2 regions of the Yersinia kristensenii genome follow, and region 1 is predicted to be linked to the other one. Evidence: riboswitches for the same ligand, from Rfam matches in the RefSeq annotation. Region 1 holds a riboswitch; the other holds the start of a gene.

Region 1 (4,908 bases):
ATTGAAAACGCGGGCCTTCGCCGGTTTCAAAGTAGAGCCCCAACCCCATAGCATCAGGAATGGTCAGAATGTCTGAAAAAAGAATCGCCGCATCCAGCGGATAACGACGCAAGGGTTGCATCGTCACTTCACAGGCCAACTCAGCATTTTTGCACAGCGACATAAAATCCCCGGCAATAGCACGGGTGGCTTTATACTCTGGCAAATAGCGGCCTGCCTGGCGCATCATCCACACCGGAGTCACATCTACCGGCTGGCGTAGTAAAGCGCGCAGATAACGATCGTTTTTCAACTCATTCATGATAAAGCTCCCTTGATTATCTCCACGCATTGTAGCATGCCAGATAATACTTTCCTGTTGCGGCTAATGGCGGTTTTTAGCTACTCACCCGCATTGAACTGCTCTTCGCGACATAATACGACGGTATCTTCAATCAGTCGGCGTGCCACGGTGCCTGGCGGCGGCAGTAATGGCAATTGGTCATAGCGATACCAACCGGCATTCAACAGCTCTTTAGGATCGTGTTGTAGCTCACCGCTATCATACTCCGCCATAAAGGCCATCATCAGTGAATGCGGGAATGGCCACGGCTGTGACGTCACATAGCGCAGGTTTTTAATGTGGATATTACTTTCTTCCAGCACTTCGCGGGAAACCGCCTGTTCCAGCGTCTCCCCCACTTCGACAAACCCGGCCAACACAGTGTTAATACCGCCACGATGGCGAACATGTTGCGCCAATAAAATTTCATCACCACGGCGAATGGCAACAATCACGCAAGGGGCGATTTGTGGATAATAACGTTCACGGCAATGATTACACAGACAAGCCCACTCGGTGCGGCTGGCATGCATTTGATGCCCACAATAGCCACAATAGCGGTGAGATCGATAAAACTCGGCCAATTGTACGCCGCGCCCCGCCAGTTGAAACAAACCGCGATCGACATCCAGCAATTGCCGTACTGAACCCATCTCGGTGGACATCATCTGGCGAATCAGCCAAACAGCCTGCCCTTGCCATTCACCAATCTGCCGTGCGGTCGCGCCCTGTAATGACCAATTGGCTGCATTACCCTGCGGTAACTCCCCGTTTGGTAACCATAATTTGTTCTCGTGGCTGACAATCCACCAGCCACTTTCTTTACCTGTAAGTTGTAGTTCCATATCGTTGTTGCACAACCTCGACTTCACTGGCAATCTAGAATCCGGCTTGTTACATTTTTGTAACCCACTTTTACTTTTTCTTACTTACGGAGTCGATCATGCTCAACCGACTGGAAAGCCTGACTCAACGCGTTGGCGGCAGTAATGAATTAATTGATCAATGGCTTCATGCACGTAAAGAACTTTTAGTCTCGTATTGCACAGTGATCGGTATTAAGCCGCAAAAAGAAAAGCATACCCCGCTTAATGAAAAAGCGCTGGAGAACTTTTGTCATAATCTGGTGGATTATCTCTCCTCCGGACATTTCAATATCTACGACAGAATTATCAAACAGGTGGAAGGCGCATCCAGCCCGAAAATGGCTCTGACCACCAAAGTTTATCCTGCTTTGAAAAATAACACTCAAACTATCATGGCATTCCATGATCGCTATACAAACATTGAGATAGATGACGATAGCTGCACCGAGTTTCAACAAGCTTTATCTGATATCGGCGAATCACTTGATGCCCGTTTTCGGCTGGAAGATCAATTAATTCAATGGGCGGCCGAGTCGTGGCAAGCCGCCCAGCCAGTTATTCAAACAGAGCAGGTAAAATAGCCCACTGATCAGCACGGGCTTGTAGTTTTAATTCAACCTCGTATAGTAACGATTCTTGTCGGAGTGCCTAGCACCTGTTTTCTGAGGAAAACAAACGCAGGCTGAGACCGTTAATTCGGGATCCGCGGAACCTGATCGGGTTAATACCCGCGAAGGGAACAAGAGTAATTTATCGCTACAGGCCCGGCATTCCCCTGACAGGTGGCTGCCGGTCACTGGCCAACATCGTTACTCCCGCCAAGCTCCAGACAAGCAATTTTCCCCTTAACCACATTGGTAGGAATTGCTATGTCTAATAATGTCACCACTAAAAACCCATCACGCCCGCGCAAGGCACAACGTGAAGAAGCCCAGCAGTTTATTGATACCCTGCAAGGGGTTACCTTCCCTAATTCACAACGAATTTATCTGCAAGGCTCACGGCCCGATATTCAAGTTCCCATGCGCGAGATCCAACTCAGCCCAACATTGATCGGGGGCGGTAAGGACTCACCTCACTATGAAGAAAATGAAGCTATCCCGGTGTATGACACCTCCGGCCCTTATGGCGATCCCAGCGCTAAGCTGGATGTGCATGCCGGTTTACCCAAACTGCGCGAGAACTGGATAGCCGATCGTCAGGATACTGCCGCGCTCAGCTCGGTCAGTTCCGGCTTTACCCAACAGCGCTTGGCCGATGAGGGTTTGGACCATTTGCGTTTTGAGCATCTGCCGCGTCCGAAAAAAGCCCTTGCGGGCCAATGTGTGACCCAGTTGCATTACGCCCGAGCCGGTAAAATCACCCCAGAAATGGAGTTTATCGCCCTGCGGGAAAATATGGGCCGTGAACGTATTCACAGTGAAATATTACGCCAGCAGCATCCGGGGCAAACATTTGGCGCGCATCTGCCCGACAATATCACCGCAGAGTTTGTCCGACAGGAAGTCGCCGCCGGTCGAGCTATCATCCCCGCGAATATTAACCACCCCGAATCTGAGCCGATGATTATTGGCCGTAACTTTTTGGTGAAAGTGAACGCCAACATCGGCAATTCTGCCGTGACCTCCTCCATTGAGGAAGAAGTGGAAAAACTGGTGTGGTCGACCCGCTGGGGGGCTGACACCGTGATGGATTTGTCCACTGGCCGCTATATTCATGAAACCCGTGAATGGATACTGCGTAATAGCCCAGTCCCCATTGGCACTGTCCCTATCTATCAGGCGCTGGAAAAAGTGAATGGCGTGGCGGAGAACCTCACCTGGGAAATGTTCCGCGACACCTTGCTAGAACAGGCCGAACAAGGGGTTGATTACTTTACTATTCATGCCGGTGTGTTGCTGCGTTATGTGCCGATGACCGCCAAACGCCTGACCGGTATCGTCTCCCGTGGTGGGTCGATTATGGCGAAATGGTGTCTTTCCCATCATCAGGAGAATTTCCTGTATCAGCATTTCCGCGAAATCTGCCAGATCTGCGCGACTTATGATGTTTCATTATCACTGGGTGATGGCCTGCGCCCTGGCTCCATTCAGGATGCCAATGATGAAGCCCAATTCGCTGAGCTGCATACCTTGGGCGAATTGACCAAAATTGCCTGGGAATATGATGTGCAGGTGATGATTGAAGGCCCTGGGCATGTGCCAATGCAAATGATTCGCCGCAATATGACTGAAGAATTGGAGCATTGCCACGAAGCGCCATTTTATACCTTAGGCCCCTTGACCACCGACATTGCCCCCGGCTATGACCATTTCACCTCCGGCATAGGTGCGGCGATGATTGGCTGGTTTGGCTGCGCCATGCTGTGTTATGTCACGCCCAAAGAGCACCTTGGCTTACCTAATAAAGAAGATGTAAAACAAGGACTTATTACTTATAAAATTGCTGCTCATGCTGCTGATTTAGCAAAAGGCCACCCCGGTGCGCAAATCCGCGACAACGCCATGTCAAAAGCACGTTTTGAATTCCGTTGGGAAGATCAATTCAATTTGGCTCTCGACCCCGAAACCGCGCGTGCTTACCACGATGAAACCCTGCCACAAGAATCCGGCAAAGTGGCGCATTTCTGCTCCATGTGTGGGCCGAAATTCTGCTCAATGAAAATTTCGCAGGAAGTGCGCGATTATGCCGCGAAGCAAGAACTGGCAGCGTCACAAGGAACAGCAGCCCAACCTATCGAAGTTTTGCAATCCGGTATGGAGCAAATGTCAGCTGAGTTCCGCTCCCGTGGTAGTGAGTTATATATCAATAAATCACATCACGCCCCCGCCAGTCTGAAAGTGGAGGCGAATAATGAGCCCGTCTAATCATGCTTTATTTTCTGCTGAGAAAGGTTTCCCCGCCACCAAACAGCGCCTTGGTCTGTATCCGGTGGTCGATTCCGTGCTGTGGATAGAGCGCCTGCTTGCGGCAGGCGTGACCACCATCCAATTGCGTATCAAGGCGTTAGAGGATGCGCAGGTAGAACAAGATATTGCTACCGCCATTCAATTAGGTAAACGCTATCAGGCGCGGTTATTTATCAATGATTACTGGCGGTTGGCGATTAAACATGGCGCTTACGGGGTGCATCTGGGGCAGGAAGATCTGGAAACCACTGATTTGGCGGCAATTCAGCAGGCCGGATTACGGCTTGGGGTCTCCACCCACGATGAACACGAACTGGCGATAGCCAAAGCTGTCCGCCCTTCTTACATTGCAATGGGGCATATTTTCCCGACCCAAACCAAGCAGATGCCATCCTCCCCACAAGGGCTGGCGGTGCTTAAACAGATGGTCGACAACACCCCGGATTACCCGACAGTCGCTATTGGCGGCATCAGTGTTGAGCGCGTCCCCGCGGTATTAGCAACTGGCGTCGGTAGTGTGGCGGTGGTCAGCGCCATTACTCAGGCCGATAACTGGCAGCAGGTCACTGCGCAATTACTGCATCTCATTGAGGGCAAGGAGCGGGCGGATGATCAACACGCATGAGTTGAGTGATAGTGAATTCTTGCGCTACAGCCGCCAGTTATTGCTGGAAGATATTGGCCCTGAGGGCCAATTGAAACTGAAAAGTGCCAGTGTATTAGTTGTCGGTCTCGGGGGGTTGGGCTCCCCAGCAGCGCTCTATCTGGCAGCTGCCGGTGTTGGAAAATTATTATTGGCCGACGATGACCC
Region 2 (4,908 bases), 1.8 Mb from region 1:
AATCAAAACGCATCGGTAAGTGGTCGTATAAATAGGTGATTTTCTCAAGCTTTAGCATGGCGGCTCGGCAGTTTTTCAATAAGAGTAAACAGCAGGAAACACAGTAACAGCAGCAGCAGGGCGGTCACCGCGCCATCATTGCTACGATAAGACCCTATCTGTTGATAGAGATAAAATGGCAGGGTGCGGAAATGCTCGTTACCAAACAGCGCGACCACACCAAAATCCCCGATAGAAAGCACACTGGCGAAGGCCAGCGCTTGAGCCAGTGGGCGTTTCAGTGCCCGTAACTCAATATGGCGCACACGATGCCAGCCGCGAATATCCAGTGATAAGCACAGTGGCGTATAGCGCTCAGCCAGATCGCGCATCGGGTTATCCAACACTTTTAATGCATAGGGCACCGCCATCAGCGCATTGGTCAAAATCACCAATGCATAAGGTGATTGCGGCAAGCCCAGCGTGTCATTGAGTAATAAGAAAAAACCGGTGGCCAGCACGATCCCCGGCATCGCCAGAATCACCATGCCGCTGATATCCAAGGCTTGTCCGTAAGCTGCGTGGTGGCGCAGTTTCAGCTCACGGCTACTCCATAGCAGCATCATGGTCAGAGTGACACACAATAATCCTGCGCCAATGGCGATGATCAGTGAGGTAAAGAAAGCTTGCCACAGCGCCGGTTGCTGTAGCACGGTCAAGATTGTTTTATTGCTGCCATCAATCACGACGGCGAGTAATGGCGGCACCATCAATAATAATGCTGCCCCGATTAACAAGGTATCGCTAATGCGCGACCACGAACTGTCTTGCTGACTACGCCACTCCTGACCGTGGGTATTCCCCACCGCTAACACTGAACTTAGCCGTTGGCTCAGCACCACCAAGCCCAGGCAACAGCCCAGTTGAATCAGTGCCAATAATGCGGCGCGCCCCAAATCGTAGTCATAGCTAAGCGCCTGATAAATAGCCAGTTCGATGGTGGTGGCTTGCGGCCCGCCCCCCAGAGAAAGCACGGTGGCAAAGCTGGCAAAACACAGCATGAAAATCAGCGCGGCAGTCGGCAGAATTTGGCGGCGCAGATAGGGCCATTCGACCCAGCGAAAATGCTGCCAGCCGTTCATGCCCAATTGGGCGGCTAACTGGCGCTGTTCAACGGCAATGCTTTCCAATGACTGCAATAACAAGCGGGTCGCCAGCGGCATATTAAAGAAAATATGCGCCAGCAAAATCCCTTGTAAACCATAGGGTGAGAAGCGGTAATCCACCCCCCAGCCAGCCCAACAGCGCCGCCAGCCAACCTTGGCGGCCATACACTGTCAGAATGCCAAAAATGGCGACCAGCACCGGCAGCACCAGTGTCATGGCGCATAAGCGCAGCATCAGTTGGCGGCCAGGGAAGCGGCGGCGGTATAAGGCGCGCGCCAAAAAAATCGCCGGAATAACGGACAGCAGCGCAGAAAGAAACGCCTGCCAGAAAGTGAAGCGAATCACATGCCACAGATAGCGGTCATGCCAGATGCTTTGCCAGTCGGCTGCCGGGGCATGACGCCAGATAGCGCTGAACGCCAGCAAGGCGACACCGACTATCAGCAAGGCCGCCAGCAGCCCCGGCCACAGCCAGGGGGCGATTAATGGCTGACGGCGGATTGCCATGTTTGAATCCATTTACCGCGATTATCTGCCACGTCTTTTGCATCAAACTGTAAAGCTTTTTGCGGCACGGTGAGTGTTTCAAATCCAGCCGGTAAATCCATTTTGATCACTGGATACATCCAGTTGCCGGTCGGAATATGATTCTGGAATGCAGGGGTGACCATAAACTGCATAAAGCGCTGCGCCAGTTCCGGTTGTTTGCTGGACGCCACCACACCGGCCACTTCCACTTGCAGATAATGGCCTTCGCTAAAATTGGCCGCGGCATAGTTGTCTTTCTTCTCTTCAATCAGATGGTAAGCCGGAGAAGTGGTATAGCTCAGCACTAAATCGCCTTCACCTTTTAGGAACAAGCCGTAAGCTTCGCTCCAGCCTTTGGTCACGGTGACGGTTTTTTTCGCTAATTTTTGCCATGCTTGCGGGGCTTGGTCGCCATAGACTTTTTGCATCCACAACATTAAACCGAGGCCCGGTGTGCTGGTGCGCGGGTCTTGATAAATCACTTTCCACGGCTCTTGGCTGTCGACCAATTCTTGCAGGCTTTTCGGCGGGTTTTTCAGTTTGTTTTTGTCATACACAAAAGCAAAATAGCCGTAATCGTAGGGGACGAAAGTGTTATTCTGCCATTTTTCCGGCAAAGTTAGGTCGCTGGTATCTACCTGACTCGGCACGAATAATCCGGTTTGCTCTGCCGCTTGAACCAGATTGTTATCTAAGCCTAACACCACATCGGCCTGACTATTTTTACCCTCCATCCGCAAGCGGTTCAGCAGGGAAACACCGTCTTCCAGTGCTACAAATTTCAGCTGGCAATCACACTCGGCTTCAAAGGCTTTTTTAATCGACGGCCCGGGGCCCCAATCAGCCGCGAAAGAATCATAGGTATAAACAGTCAATGTGGGTTTATCAGCAGCGACGGCAGCAGCAGACAGCAAAAACAAGCAGGAAATCATGCGTTTAAACACTTTGCACTCCTTAAGGATAAAGGTGGCAAAGGTATCTGAGGCGGTAAATAACATAAATATCAAGATGATACGGCGTTATTTTTCTCAAATCCCTCCGCCGGTGTTAACCGGATCAGGTTCGACGGGTTTGCTCTCAGCAAAAACGTGCTGCGCCGTGGTTGATACAGCGTTGGGCAGTACTCGAAATCCTCACGTACTTCAAGTACGCTCCGGTTTCTCCGTGCTGTCCGCCACTGTCTGAACCCGGCTCGCTGTGTTTTTAACACTTGCGGCACCGGATTGAACTTGGCTAGCGATGTTCTTGCACCCCGTTGAGACGGCGCTATTGTAGAGTTTAATTGGGGCGGGCGAAAGCGAGTTTAGCCCTCTGGCGGCGTAAACCAGGCCGATTTGAAGTCAAACCAGCCGAGTGTGTTCATGCGCACCCCGCGCATACTGTGCTGCCCATATAATTCTAGCCAGTGATGGAACAGTGGGTGAAATTGATTCTGGCTGACCAAGCGCTGGCTCCATTCCGCCATCGGCAGGGCATTATTTCGCCATAATTCAACATCTTGGTGCAGTTTTTCATCCAGGCAATATTGCAGCAGTGGCAGCTCATACAAGGTGGCAAATAATGAGAAATCTAATGGCAGATAAAAATTGGCGCTGCCGAGCCAGATGTCGCTCTGCGCATCCCCCTGATACCAACTGACATAATCCACCACATTTATGAGCAATTTGACCCCATGTGCAGCTAATAATGTGGTCAAGGTTTGGCTGATAGCATCAAACTCTGAATGGTGACTGTAAAACGTCAGTGTCAGTTCGGTCAGACCTTCTGGTTTAGGTTCCAATACGGTGAGCCGGTTATGATGCCAGCGCGGCAACATGCCATAAGCCGGTGACCAGTAGCGCTGATAAAAGGGATCGGCATGGCTGAGTAGGGCGACGGGGGTGATGAGTTCACACAGCCAACGGCGGATGTCAGGATGGCAGGTTTGGGGTGAGCGCTGGTCGAATAGCAGAAAATAACAGCCTTCTTCCAGCCGACTTTCCAGCTCATTTTTACTGGTATCGTCAGCTTGCAATTGCACACCAGAATAAACCAATTCTTCAGACAGCTCCGGTAATACCCAAATATTGACCTCATCAATCAGTGCGCGAAAACCAAAATAATTATCAAATGCCTGAATTTTCAATTGGCTATGGTGATTTCGAATCACAGAATAAGGGCCTGTCCCGACCGGATGCCGACGAAAATCCGGCTGATTTTCCCACTCTTGCGGCAAGATCATGGCGTGCACACTGCCCAACAACCACGGCAACCAGTTATCCGGGGCGCTGAGATGCACATCAATCACATACGGCGTCGGCGAGCGCACTGCCGTGATATGCGAAAACAGCGGTTGGGGGATTAACCGAGTCAGGCTGGTAATCACATCATTCATTTCCAGCTCACGGCCATGATGAAAATGAATGGCTGGGCGCAAATAAAAGCGCCAATGTAATGGGCTGATGGCTTGCCAGTGATGAGATAAATCAGGTTCCAGTTCCCCATTTTCCTCATTTATCCGCGTCAGGCCGTTAAAAATCTGCCGCACCATATGAGTTTCTGAGCGGCGCAACGCGGTGCCGGGTAATAGGTTTTGTAATGGCCGGTAATAGAGCACCCGCAGAATATGTTTACCTTGCCGGAAGCTGCGCCCCAACTGGGATAGCAGCATTTGGCGCACCGCTTTTTTATCCCCGACCAACTGCACCAGTTGATCAATACTTTCTTGTTCCAACAACTCTTCGGCCCGCTGTTGTTGTAAGGCCAATCCGGAACAGAGGAAGGTCAGTTGTGAGCGCTTACCACGGCCGGCTTCCGCCTGCCAACTCAGCCAACCCTCTTGCTGCATACTGCCCAATAAAGAGCGCACATGGCGGCGCGAGCAACAGAGCACCTCAGCCAGCTCCTGCAAAGTGGTTTCTGTGGGCAAACCACTAAAACGCTGCCAAAGGCGAATAAACTGCTGTTGCAAGCGGGAAGTAGACATAAAAGGGGAACTCCTCGGCAAACTTCATCAATTTTTCTTTCCCTATATTACGCAGATACTGGCAACCATTGAAAGCAGGTTATCGTGCAATAGTGGCGAGGATCACCGCCAAGGGGAGGAATAAGATGATTTTCAACTTACAACGTTATTCCACTCATGACGGCCCCGGCATTCGCAGTGTGGTGTTCCTCAAAGGCTGCTCGCTGAGTTGCCGCTGGTGCCAAAACCCTGAAAGTCGTTCGCCTAAGCCAGAGGTGTTATTTGACCCT

What was found. A riboswitch is a leader RNA that binds a small molecule or an ion and turns the genes downstream of it on or off. The one in region 1 is predicted to bind thiamine pyrophosphate.
Positions count from the first base shown of each region.
Region 2: another riboswitch for thiamine pyrophosphate. It lies ahead of thiB (thiamine ABC transporter substrate binding subunit); the one in region 1 lies ahead of thiC (phosphomethylpyrimidine synthase ThiC).

Region 1 covers NZ_UHIY01000001.1:2,379,715-2,384,622, reverse strand. Annotated here, with positions in the region: gene hemE (uroporphyrinogen decarboxylase) at 1-301, opposite strand, end outside; gene nudC (NAD(+) diphosphatase) at 382-1,167, opposite strand; gene DX162_RS10910 (Rsd/AlgQ family anti-sigma factor) at 1,266-1,769, shown strand; TPP riboswitch at 1,819-1,944, shown strand; gene thiC (phosphomethylpyrimidine synthase ThiC) at 2,058-4,055, shown strand; gene thiE (thiamine phosphate synthase) at 4,042-4,722, shown strand; gene DX162_RS10895 (HesA/MoeB/ThiF family protein) at 4,706-4,908, shown strand, end outside.
Region 2 covers NZ_UHIY01000001.1:569,101-574,008, reverse strand. Annotated here, with positions in the region: gene thiQ (thiamine ABC transporter ATP-binding protein ThiQ) at 1-58, opposite strand, end outside; partial or broken gene thiP (thiamine/thiamine pyrophosphate ABC transporter permease ThiP) at 45-1,653, opposite strand; gene thiB (thiamine ABC transporter substrate binding subunit) at 1,629-2,618, opposite strand; TPP riboswitch at 2,691-2,785, opposite strand; RNA gene DX162_RS02680 (sX9 sRNA) at 2,810-2,883, shown strand; gene sgrR (HTH-type transcriptional regulator SgrR) at 2,978-4,639, opposite strand; gene DX162_RS02670 (glycyl-radical enzyme activating protein) at 4,765-4,908, shown strand, end outside.